2 regions of the Prauserella oleivorans genome follow, and region 2 is predicted to be linked to the other one. Evidence: riboswitches for the same ligand, from Rfam matches in the RefSeq annotation. Region 2 holds a riboswitch; the other holds the start of a gene.
The links. A riboswitch is a leader RNA that binds a small molecule or an ion and turns the genes downstream of it on or off. The one in region 2 is predicted to bind S-adenosylmethionine.
Positions count from the first base shown of each region.

Region 1 (5,864 bases), 2.6 Mb from region 2:
AACGGCTCGGCGTGCACGCGTTCGGCAAACGCCCCGCCGGCGGGCTCGTATTCCGCCCGTACCGGCGTGGCCGTCACCAGGTCGCCGCACAGCACGGCGGCGAGCCTCACGCGTGCACCCGCGGCACCGGATCGTGTGGTGAATCGTCCCCATCGACCACACGGGCGCCGGGCACGGGCCCGTGAGCGACCCGCACCGTACGGCACACACCCGCGCCGGCCAGGCGCGCGGACACGCGCAGCGCCGTGTCGGCGTCCTCGCACAGGAACGCACAGGTCGGACCGGACCCGGACACCACGCCCGCGAGCGCGCCCGCGTCGACTCCCGCCCGCAGTGTGCGCCGGAGGTTCGGCCGCAGCGACACCGCGGCGGCCTGCAGGTCGTTGCCGAGCAGCGGCGCGAGCCGGTGCGGATCGCCCGAGGCCAGCGCCTCGACGACGGGCGCGTGCGAACCGACGCGCGGCGGGTCGCCCGCACTGCGCAGCCGGTCGAGCTCGCCGTACACCCGGGGCGTGGACAGCCCGCGTTGGTCGAACGCCAGAACCCAGTGGAAGACGTGCCGCGACAGCACGGGCACCAGCTCCTCGCCCCGGCCGGTGCCCAGCGCGGTGCCGCCGTAGAGGGCGAACGGGACGTCGCTGCCGAGCGTGGCGGCGACGTGGGCGAGCTCGTCGCGGCCGAGGTCGAGCTTCCACAGCGCTGCCAGCCCGACCAGGGTGGCGGCCGCGTCGGCGCTGCCGCCCGCCATGCCACCGGCCACGGGGATGCCCTTGCGCAGCACGATCCGGACCTTGGCGAGGTCGGCCGCCGGACGGCCGACGTGCTCGGCGAGCGCGTGGACGGCGCGCCAGGCGAGGTTGTTCTCGCCGGTCGGCACGACCTTGGCCCCTTCGCCGTGCACCTCCAGGCCGGGTTCCTCGGCGGCGGCGACGGTCACCTCGTCGCTCAGCGACAGAGCCTGGAAGATCGTCGTGAGCTCGTGGTAGCCGTCCTTGCGCGCCTCACCGACCGACAGGTGCACGTTGATCTTGGAGGGCACCTTGACGGTCACGGGCGGAGGTACGACGGCGAGCACGTCCCAAGCCTACTTGGCGGTATCACCAGCGGCGCGCGACCAGCTCCGATGTCGCCCTCGGACGGCTGGTCAGGCGGCCACGTTGCGCAGGCCGCACAGGGTGTGCGTGACGTGGGCGCCGCGCTCGGCGATCCACGCCAGCGCCGCGTCGGCGCGCTGCCCCCGCACACCGAGGCGGAACCTCGCGACCGGCGTGTCACCGAAGCGGGTCAGGCCACCGCCGATGGTGGCGAGCTCGACGTCGAACCGGCTCGCGGCCTCCGGAAGCAGGGCGCCGACGGCCGCGAAGCCGACGAGCACCACGTCCACCGCGACGTCGTACTGAGCGGCCTCGGCGCGGGAGGTCGTGATGACGGGCAGCAGCTCGTCCGCGATCCGGCTGCCGTGCTTGCCGAGCAGCCCCAGCAGGTTGCCGCTCTCCACCACCGAGCCGCGCTCGAGCAGGGCGACGTCGTCGCACACGCGCCGCACCACCGCCGGGTCGGGCGTGGTGACGAGAACGGTCGCCCCGAACTCGGCGCGGGCGCGATCGAGCACCGACAGCACCGCGCCGCTCTCTTCGGCGTCGACGCCGCCGGTCGGGTCGTCGGCCAGCAGCACGGCAGGTGCCGTGGCGAGCGCCCGGGCCACGGCGACCCGGCGTTGTTGTCCCGGCGTCAGCTCGGCGGGCAGCTGGGCGGCCGCGCGGCTGAGCCCGATGAGGTCGAGCAACGTGCCCACCCGCTGACGGCGGCGGGGCGCGTCCACTCCGAGGCGCTCGAGCGGCGCGGCGACGTTGCCCGCCACGGTGCGCTCCGGCCGCAGTTTCGGGTCGACCACACCGACCTGGCTGCGCGCCTCCCGGAGTTTGCGACCCTCGAGCGCCGTGAGGTTGATGCCGTCGTACCGCACGGCACCGCGGTCCGGCCGTTCCTGCAGCGCGACGCACCGGGCCAGCGTCGACTTGCCGGCGCCCTCGGCGCCGACCACGCCGTACAGCGCGCCCGCGCCCACGTCGAGGCTCACCTCGCGCAGGGCGTGCACGGGCGCACCGGCACGACCGGGGAACGACTTGCTCACGTTGTCGACGGTGATCACGAAGGCTCCAAGACAGCTCGAGTCGCAGCGACACACGTCCGGACCAGGACGGGCGCTGGAAGGTGACGAAAGGTGGTACTGAGTCGGATCAGGAAGCGGCGCGGTGGCGACAACACGCACTGACCGTGCGGCGGCCTTGATCGACGACTCGGCGCTTCGTGAGCAGTCGCGAGCGGTACACAGGATCCTCCATCGGTCCTGGCGTTAGCACCTTCCCGCGATCACCGCGGGCGGTTGCTGCGACGTCGTCGAGCCAGGTCTCTCGGTCGCTCGGGATGGATGCCCATAAAGTACACCCGAACCGGACACGCGAAAGCAAGCCGGTGGGTACAGATCACACGTTCGCCGCGATGGCGACGTAGTCCTCGATGCCGAGCTGTTCCCCGCGCGTGCGTGGATCGATCCCCGCCGCGGCGAGGAGCTCGCCGGCGCGAACGGCCGAACCGGCCCACCCGGCCAGTGCGGCACGCAGAGTCTTCCGCCGCTGGGAGAAAGCCGCGTCGACGAGCGCGAACACGCGGTCGCGGTCCACACCTTCCCGAGGTTGCCCGCGCTCGAAGGCGACGAGCGACGAGTCGACGTTCGGCACCGGCCAGAACACCGACCTCGGCACGGCGGCGACCTTGCGCGCGGTGCCGTACCACGCCAGCTTCACGCTCGGCACGCCGTAGACGCGGCTGCCGGGAGCGGCGGCCATGCGGTCGGCCACCTCGGTCTGGACCATGACGAGCGCCCGCCGCAGCGACGGCAGCTCGCCGAGCAGGTGGAGCACCACCGGCACGGCGACGTTGTACGGCAGGTTGGCGACGAGCGCGTCCGGAGCCACGTCGAGGTCGGTGGCCCGCAGGCGCAGCGCGTCGTCGGCGACGACGGCCAGCCGGTCCGCCGCCGCGGGCGCGTGGGCTCGCACGGTCTCGGGCAGCCGCCCGGCGAGCACCTGGTCGATCTCCACGGCCACGACGCGCGCACCGGAACCGAGCAGGCCGAGCGTCAGCGACCCGAGCCCGGGGCCGACCTCCAGCACGACGTCATCGGCACCGACGTCGGCGAGCTCGACGATGCGGCGCACCGTGTTGGCGTCGTGCACGAAGTTCTGCCCGAGCTTCTTCGTGGGGCGCACGTCGAGTTCGGCGGCAAGCCCCCGGATCTCGGCGGGCCCGAGCAGGCTCGGCGTCTCGGCGGTCACCTTCCGAGTTCAGCACAGCGGCGCGCCCCGCCTCGACCAGGGGTGGTGGTCGGGGCGCGGCGCGCGGCGGAGCTGGTTACGAGAGGCCAAGCTGCGACGAGCACGACGGCCAGGCGCCGTACCCACCGCGGTCGTCGCGGACCTTGGTGGCGATGGCGATCTGCTGCTCGCGGCTGGCCTGGTGCGGGTAGGCGGCGTAGGCGTCGCCGCCGTAGGCGTCCCAGGTGCTCTTGTCGAACTGCAGGCCACCGTAGTAGCCGTTGCCGGTGTTGGTGGCCCAGTTGCCGCCGGACTCGCACTCGGCGAGGCGGTCCCACACCGCACCGTCGGAGATGACCGGCTGCGGCGGCTCCTTGGTGCCGACCCGCACGACCTTCTCCTTCGCCTCCTTGACGACCTTGCTCGACAGCTCCTCGCGGGCGATCTCGCGGTCGTTCTTCTTGGTGACGCGGTAGGTGACGATCTTCTCGCCGGGAACGCCCTCTTCCTCGACGATCTCCTTGCCCTCTTCGAGCTCGGGGTCCTCGACGTAGCGGACCTCCGGCTCGATGATCTCCGTCTCGTTCACCACGGAGACGCCGGTGCGGCTGATGTGCACCTCGGCACCGTCGAGGAGCCGGAGCTCCAGGCCGCCGTCGATCTCGTCCTCGGGGCCCAGGCTGAGGTTGAGCTCGCGCAGGAGCTCCTTCGCCGTGACGGCGTTGGTGGTCAGCTCTCGCGGGGCGTTGCCGCCGTCGAAGAGGGTGATGTGCTTGAGCGTCTTCACCTCGAGGGTCATGCCCTCCAGCGGCACCTCGCCGTTGACCGGCGTGGAGAACCAGGTGCCCTTCTGGTTGAGCTCGTCGAGGCCGAGCTGTGTCAGCGCCTCGCCGACGGTGGTGGCGCGGACCCAGGACTCGCGCTGCTCGCCGTCGACGATCAGGTTGAGGTGGCGGCCGCGCTCCAGCTTGATGACCCCACCGTCGCCGACCTCGGCCTGCGGGGAGGGCGAGAGGGCGTCGTGCGCGCCGACCGAGATGCCCGCGTCGGAGAGGACCTCGCCGACGGTGTCACCGAAGCTGCGGACGGTCTGCTTCTCGCCGTCGACATCGAGCGTGACGCTCTTGTTCATCGCGAGCGCCGCGGCACCGCCACCGGTGAGCGTCATCATCACGGCGAGGACGGTGCCCTTGAGAAAACGCTTCTTCCACGTCTTGACCGCGGTGGCGAGACCGTCCTCGGGCTCCTCGTCGGCCTCCGCGGTGCGGTCGGCGGCCGCCTCGTCGGGGACGACGATGGCGGGGAGCATGGTCGTCTCGGCGTTGATGAGCCGGATGAGCTCGTCGACGTCGACGTTCGCCTCGGCCATCAGGTCGTCGGCGTCGGGGCCGAGCACGGCGAGAACGTCGCCCCGGGTCACCCGGGGGTCGGACGAGAACTCCAGGTCGTACGGCCGGTCGAGCAGGGCTGTCGAGCCGCCGGATCTCGGCGAGGCGTCGAGACCCGCGTCAGCGCGCCCGTAGCTACCAGTCACAGGGTCAATCCCTTTCACGCATGGCCAGGACTCCCGCAGTCAGCGCCGCCCCTTGACGTCCCGGAGGACATCACCCCGACGTACACCGACGTGACTGTGGGCCAACCAGTTGGCGGCTCGTCCGAACCACCATCCAGCACGGTCACGGGACCGTAACGAACCCCCTAGGGGTTGCGCAAACACCCCCTGCAATCTCGTGAGCTTGATCACTGAGTCGAATGACGGACAGGTCTCCACCTTTGTCGCAGTCCGTTCAACCCGAGGTGACGCTGGGCAATCGGAAGACGCGTTCGGCGTTGGCCCGGACGGCATTCGCGACGTCCTCCACCGGTTCGCCCCGGAGTTCGGCGAGGCCGTGCACGGTGTAGGCCGCGCAGTACGGCTCGTTGGGCCTGCCCCGGAACGGATGGGGCGTCAGGAACGGCGCGTCCGTCTCGACCAGGTAGCCGTCCGAGGGCACGAGCTTGGCGGCCTCGTGCAGCGCCCTGGCGTTGCGGAAGGTCACCGTGCCCGCGAAGGACAGCACGTACCCCGCATCCGCACAGCGGCGCGCCATCTCGGCGTCTCCGGAGAAGCAGTGGAACACCACCGTGTCCGGCGCGCCCTCCTCCTCGAGGATCCGCAGCACGTCGTCGTGGGCGTCGCGATCGTGGATCATCAACGGCTTGCGTACGCGCTTGGCGAGGTCGATGTGCCAGCGGAACGCCTCCTGCTGGGCCTCGGGCGGCGAGTAGTCCCAGTAGTAGTCCAGGCCGGTCTCGCCCACCGCCACCACGCGCTCGCCCCGCACCAGACGCTCCACTTCGGACTTCTCGGCGTCGCCGAAGTCCTTGGTGCGCGTGGGATGGACGGCACACGCCGCGAACACCCGGTCGTCCCACGTGGACGCCTCGGCCGCCCAGCGCGCGGCGGCGAGGTCGTCGGCCACCGTCACGACCCGCTCGATGCCGGCCTCGCCTGCGCGGTCGAGCAGCCTCGCCACGTCGGCCGCCGTCTCGGCGCCGCAGGCGTCC
Region 1 is NZ_JBHUNT010000001.1:2,081,791-2,087,654, reverse strand. It holds gene ACFSZT_RS10375 (hypothetical protein) at 1-110, opposite strand, end outside; gene ACFSZT_RS10370 (4-(cytidine 5'-diphospho)-2-C-methyl-D-erythritol kinase) at 107-1,075, opposite strand; gene ACFSZT_RS10365 (methionine ABC transporter ATP-binding protein) at 1,145-2,152, opposite strand; SAM riboswitch class I at 2,339-2,434, opposite strand; gene rsmA (16S rRNA (adenine(1518)-N(6)/adenine(1519)-N(6))-dimethyltransferase RsmA) at 2,487-3,338, opposite strand; gene ACFSZT_RS10355 (transglycosylase family protein) at 3,415-4,782, opposite strand; gene ACFSZT_RS10350 (TatD family hydrolase) at 5,105-5,864, opposite strand, start outside.
Region 1: it holds a riboswitch for S-adenosylmethionine, as region 2 does, so the genes downstream of both, ACFSZT_RS10365 (methionine ABC transporter ATP-binding protein) here and thrC (threonine synthase) in region 2, are expected to answer to the same signal.

Region 2 (5,864 bases):
CGCGGCGGCACGCCGGCTGTCCACGGCCGGGGCGCTGTTCGCCTGCGGTCTGCTCGCCGTGGGCCCGCTCAGCGCACGCCTCCACACGGCGGTGCACGACCCTCTCCGTGACGCGGCCGCCGACGGTGCCCAGGTGACGCTGCGGGTCGAGGTCGCCGAGCGGCCGAGGCCCCTGCGAGCCGAGGGCTACGCCGGGCAGCAGGGTGGCGTGCGGTCGGTACTGGTCTCCGCCGATGTCATCGGAGCCACCGTCCGCGGGCACGCCGTGGCGTCGTCCGGCCGCGTCCTTCTCATCGCGCCGGCCGCGGACTGGTCGCGCGTGCTGCCGGGCCAGCACGCGACGGCCAGGGGTTCGCTGGCGCCCGCCCGCTCCGCCGAGCTGACGGTCGCGGTGACGTACGTGCGCGGTCCTCCGGCGGCGGTCTCCGTGGCGTCGTGGTGGCAACGGAGCGCGGAATCGCTCCGGGCAGCGCTGCGGGACGTGGCCGGTGTGCTCGGCGAGGACGAGGCCGGCTTGTTGCCGGGACTCGTCGTCGGGGACACGAGTGCGCTGCCGGTGCGCGTCGAGGAGGAGTTTCTCGACGCGGGCCTGTCCCATCTCATGGCGGTCAGTGGGGCGAACGTCGCGATCGTCTGCGGCGCGGTGCTCCTGCTGGCCCGCGGATTGCGTGCAGGCCCACGACTGTCGGCAGTTCTCGCCGGTGCCGTGCTCGTCGGGTTCGTGGTCCTGGTCGGGTACGAGCCGAGCGTGTTGCGTGCCGGCGTCATGGGCGCGGTCGGCCTGCTGGCGCTGGTCCTGGGCCGGCGTCGGTCCGCGGTACCCGCGCTCGCCGCTGCCGTCTGCCTCCTGGTGGCGTTCGACCCCGCGATGGCCACGAGCATGGGGTTCGCGCTCTCCGTGGTCGCGACGGCAGGTCTGGTGTTCCTGGCTCCACGGTGGACCGAGGCCATGGCGCGGCGTCGCGTTCCGGTCGGTGTGGCCGAGGCACTCGCCGTGCCCGTCGCGGCGTTCCTCGCGACGGCACCGGTGATCGCGGGCATGGCCGGTGAGATCAGCGTGGTGTCCGTCGTCGCCAACCTCGTCGCCGCACCGGTGGTCGCCCCGATCACCGTCCTCGGTGTGCTGGCCGCGGCGTTGTCGCTGCCCTGGCCTGCCGCGGCCGAGGTGCTGGTGCACGTCACCGGGCCCGGACTGAGCTGGCTGGTGTTCGTCGCCCGCGAGGCCTCGGGCGTGCCGGGCGCGGTGCTGCCGTGGCCACCCGGCTGGTGGGGCGGGTTGCTCGCCGCGGGCGTTGTGGCGCTGGTCGTCGTGGCCCTGCGGTACCGGACCGCCCGGGTGGCGCTCGCCGTGGCGCTGGCATCGGTGTTGGTGGTGGCGGTGCCGACACAGGTCGTTGCGCCGGGCTGGCCACCGGACGGCTGGGCGGTGGTCGCCTGCGACGTCGGGCAGGGCGATGGCCTGGTCCTGTCGACCGGCGAGGAGGGCCGTGCGGTGGTCGTCGACACCGGTCCCGAGCCGGGTGTGCTCGATCGATGCTTGGACCACCTGGGGATCGAGCGCGTGCCGCTGGTGGTTCTGAGCCACCTGCACGCCGACCACGTCGGCGGCTTGGCGTCGGTGTTCGAGGGACGTGCCGTCGGCGCGGTCGCCGTCGGTGCGGGCAGGACGCCCGCGTGGGCGTGGCGCGAGGTGGTCGAGGAGGCCGCCGCACACGGCGTACCGCTGGTCGAGCTGCACGTGGGACAACGGCTCGACTGGCCGTCGCTCACGCTCCACGTGCTGGGGCCGCACTACGTTGCGCCGGTCCAGGTCGGAGAGGAGGAGGAAGGAACCGGAATCAACAACACGTCCGTGGTGCTCAGGGCGGACACGCCTGCCGGACGGGTGCTGCTGACGGGCGACGTCGAGCTGACAGCCCAGGGCGACCTGCTCAGCAGCGGCGCCGATGTGCGCGCCGAGATCCTGAAGGTGCCGCACCACGGCAGCCGCTTCACGTTGCCGCGGTTCCTCGCCGCGGTCGGGCCCAGGGTGGCGCTGGTGAGCGTGGGTGCCGACAACACCTACGGCCACCCGAACCCCACGACCCTACGGACACTGTCGCAGGGTGGCGCGCTCGTCGCACGCACCGACACGAGCGGCGACACCGCGGTGGTGGCAGGTGAGCAGGGTCCCGTCGTCGTCCGGCGCGGGCCCGGCCGCTGACAGCCTACAAACTCCGGCGCGAGCACCGGAGGAGCTCAGGAGCCGAGCACCTGCCGTACGGCATCGGCGGACGGCGGCACCGTCGCCTTCGGACCGATCCGACCCTCGACGGCGTCGAGTGTCTTCAGGCCGTCACCGGTGATGAGCAGCACCGTCTCGGCGTCCGGGTCGAGCTTGCCGGTTTCGATGAGCTTCTTCGTCGTCGCGACGGTGACACCGCCCGCGGTCTCGGTGAAGATGCCCTCGGTCCGGGCCAGCAGCCGGATGCCTTCGACGACCTCCTCGTCGGTGACGTCCTCGATCGCGCCGCCCGTCCGGTTCACCGTGTCCAGCACGTACGGACCGTCGGCGGGGTTGCCGATGGCGAGGGAACGGGCGATGGTGTCCGGTTTGACCGGCTGCACCACGTCGTGGCCCGCGCGGAAGGCCGAGGACACGGGGGAGCACCCGGTGGCCTGTGCGCCGAACACCTTGTACGGGGTCTCCTCCACCAGGCCCAGCTGGCCGAGCTCACGGAAGCCCTTGTCGACCTTGGTCAGCTGCGAACCGGACGCGATCGGCACCACGATCTGCTCCGGCAGCCGCCAGCCGAGCTGCTCGGCGACCTCGAAGCCCAGGGTCTTGGAGCCCTCCGAGTAGTACGGGCGAACGTTGACGTTGACGAACGCCCACGTCTCGTGCTCGGCGGCGAGCTGCGTGGCCAGCCGGTTGACGTCGTCGTAGTTACCGTCGACGGCGATGAGGGCGCCGTCGTATACGGCCGTGGTGAGGATCTTCGCGCGTTCCAGCGAGGACGGGATGAGCACCACCGACTGCCAGCCGGCGCGGGCGGCCGCGGCGGCGACGGCGTTAGCGAGGTTGCCCGTCGACGGACAGGCCAGGGTGTCGAAACCGAACTCGCGCGCCGCGGCCAGCGCGACGGCGACCACGCGGTCCTTGAACGAGTGCGTCGGGTTGCCGGTGTCGTCCTTGACCCAGACGCGCTTGACACCGAGAGCCTTCGCGAGCCGGTCGGCACGGATCAGCCGGGTACAGCCAGGCTCGGTGTTCGGGATCTCCTCGACATTGGAGGGAACGGGCAGCAGCTTCTTGTAGCGCCAGATGTTGCGCGGACCCGACTCGATGTCCTCCCGGCGGACCCGGCCGAAGTCGTAGGCGACCTCGAGCGGCGAGAAGTCCTCGGCGGACACGAACTCGGGAGCCAGAGGCTGTCGGTGCCCCTCTTCCTTCGACACCAGCTCGACGGCGGGACCGAGGTCCACGGTGCGCTTGGTGGAGGTTTCAAGGGCTGCAGTCATCGCGAGGTTCCTTTCCTCATCTGCCCCGCTGGCACGGGTCGGAATTGGCACCGTGGTCGTCAGCTACCTCGCGGAATCGAGATGACAGGCTGACGCCGGTTGCCGGGGCTTCATCGGGCCGTTCCCTCTGCCCCTCTGGATGAGCGGTATTCGGTTGTCCGCCGCGTCCTGCGCGGCGTCGGGCCCCACATTACGGCATGGCGATCACGGAGTGCCATGGCCATGCGCTCCACATCACCGTGGCAGGATCGAGACGTGACCGCGCCAGCCACCACCCCCGCGCCACTGCAGCTCGTGCTCGGAGACGAGGAACTGCTCGTCGAGCGCGCTGTCCGCGCGGCGCTGGACTCGTCGCGGCTGGCCGACGACACCGCCGAACTGACGCGGATGCGCGTGTCCGACATCACGCCGCCGGAGCTCGCCGAGTTGGTCAGCCCGTCGCTGTTCAGCGAGGGGCGGGTGATCGTGCTCGAGCACGCGCAGGACATCTCGCAGGAGCTCGCGGACGCCGTCCTGTCGTACGTGAAGGACCCCGCGGACGGCGTCGTGCTCGTCGTCGTCCACTCCGGTGGTGGGCGGAGCAAGGCCGCGAAGTCGCTGCCGAGTGCCTTGCGCAAGGCAGGGGCAGTGGTGACCGAGTGCGAGAAGATCACCAAGCCCGCCGAGCGGGAGGCTTTCGTCCGCAACGAGGTGCGCCGCGCAGGTGGCCGGATCGACGCCGCGGGCGTGGCCGCCCTCGTCGACGCCGTGGGCTCCGATCTGCGGGAACTCGCGTCCGCGGCTGCTCAGCTCGTCGCGGACTCCGGGGGCAAGGTCGACGAGGATGCCGTCCGGCGCTACCACCGAGGCAAGGCCGATGTCACCGGCTTCCTCGTCGCGGAGAAGGCGGTCGCCGGAGACCGGGCGGCCGCGCTGGAGTCGCTGCGGTGGGCACAGCAGATCGGCGTGCCGCACGTGTTGATCGCCGACGCGCTGGCCGATGCCGTGCGCACCACCGCGCGGGTGTCGGCTGCCGGCCGTGGCAACCCGAACCAGCTGGCGGGCGAACTCGGGATGCCGCCGTGGAAGATCCGCAAGGCGCAAGGGCAGGCACGCGGCTGGAGCGCGGGCCCGCTCGCCGACGCCATGCGCATCGTCGCCCGCGTCAACGCCGAGGTGAAGGGCGCGGCAGCCGACCCCGACTACGCACTCGAACGTGCCGTGCTCGAGATCGCGGCCGCCAGGCAACGGCGCTAGCGCTGCCGGGGCCGTCGTGACCGGGGCCCGTCGGCCCGCCGTAGCCGTCGCGCCCGGGACGCGATCCGGACGGGCGAATCCGGGTCTCGGTCCAGGTTCCGACCCGGTCGAACGACGCGACTGCCGCTGCGTCCCGCTCACCCTGTGTGACCCTGGCACGCTGGTCAGACGCGACCGGGGCAGGTCACGCGGACGCACCAGCGCCGGATGGACGTCCAGGGCGATGGCCCGGGTCTGGTACGACGAAGCCCCGGAGACCGTGGTCACCGGGGCTTCGTGAACGATTCGACGATCAGAGCTTGTTCAGGCGCTGGGCCATGGCCGACTTCTTGTTCGCGGCCTGGTTCTTGTGGATCACGCCCTTGCTCGCGGCCTTGTCGAGCTTGCGGGCGGCCTCACGCTGCAGCTCGATAGCCTTTTCCTTGTCGCCGGCCTCCGCCGCCTCGCGGAACTTGCGGATCGAGGTCTTCACCGCCGACTTGACGGCCTGGTTGCGCTGCCGGCGCTTCTCGTTGGTCTTGATGCGCTTCATCTGGGACTTGATGTTGGCCACGCGGGCGCTCCTTCATCTGTTCGGCGGGATCCTCGCTGCCGCATTCGTCATGGCACCGGCTCGGCCGGTCTTCCTCCCTGGCGGAATGCCATACGGCAACAGCTGGAAAGCATAACAATCGGTCACCGGGCCCAGGTCGGCAGGTCCGACGGGGAAAGCCCAGGTGACCGGGTGCGGTGCCGGAGCGGGGCCTGGCGGCAATGGTGGTCGCGGAACGGACACCGTCCGCGTCGGCTGACCCGCCGCGACGGACTGGGTGGAACGGGGTTCGAATGGTGGGGAGCACCGCCGGGTTCCGGTGTGCGTTCCGTCGGTGCCGGCGTGGTGCGGCCGCGGGAACGGGCAGCCGGGCGGGTGCTGGTGGGCAGGGCGACGACGGTCTGGCGCCGGACGACCAGCACGGAATGGACCGGTCAACATGCCATGGCCCGGGTGGCCGTGCCGGGGCAGCGGATGATCGCGTTCACATGAGACGGTATGGGCCATGGACGTGCTGAGTAGCCGCGTGCTGCTGCATCCCCGCGACCCCGAGCTGACGACGGCGTTCTACCGGGACACGCTCGGGCTCGCCGTC
Region 2 is NZ_JBHUNT010000001.1:4,640,641-4,646,504, reverse strand. It holds gene ACFSZT_RS22835 (ComEC/Rec2 family competence protein) at 1-2,203, shown strand, start outside; gene thrC (threonine synthase) at 2,239-3,501, opposite strand; SAM riboswitch class I at 3,515-3,647, opposite strand; gene holA (DNA polymerase III subunit delta) at 3,757-4,737, shown strand; gene rpsT (30S ribosomal protein S20) at 5,030-5,290, opposite strand; gene ACFSZT_RS22815 (hypothetical protein) at 5,591-5,761, shown strand; gene ACFSZT_RS22810 (VOC family protein) at 5,775-5,864, shown strand, end outside.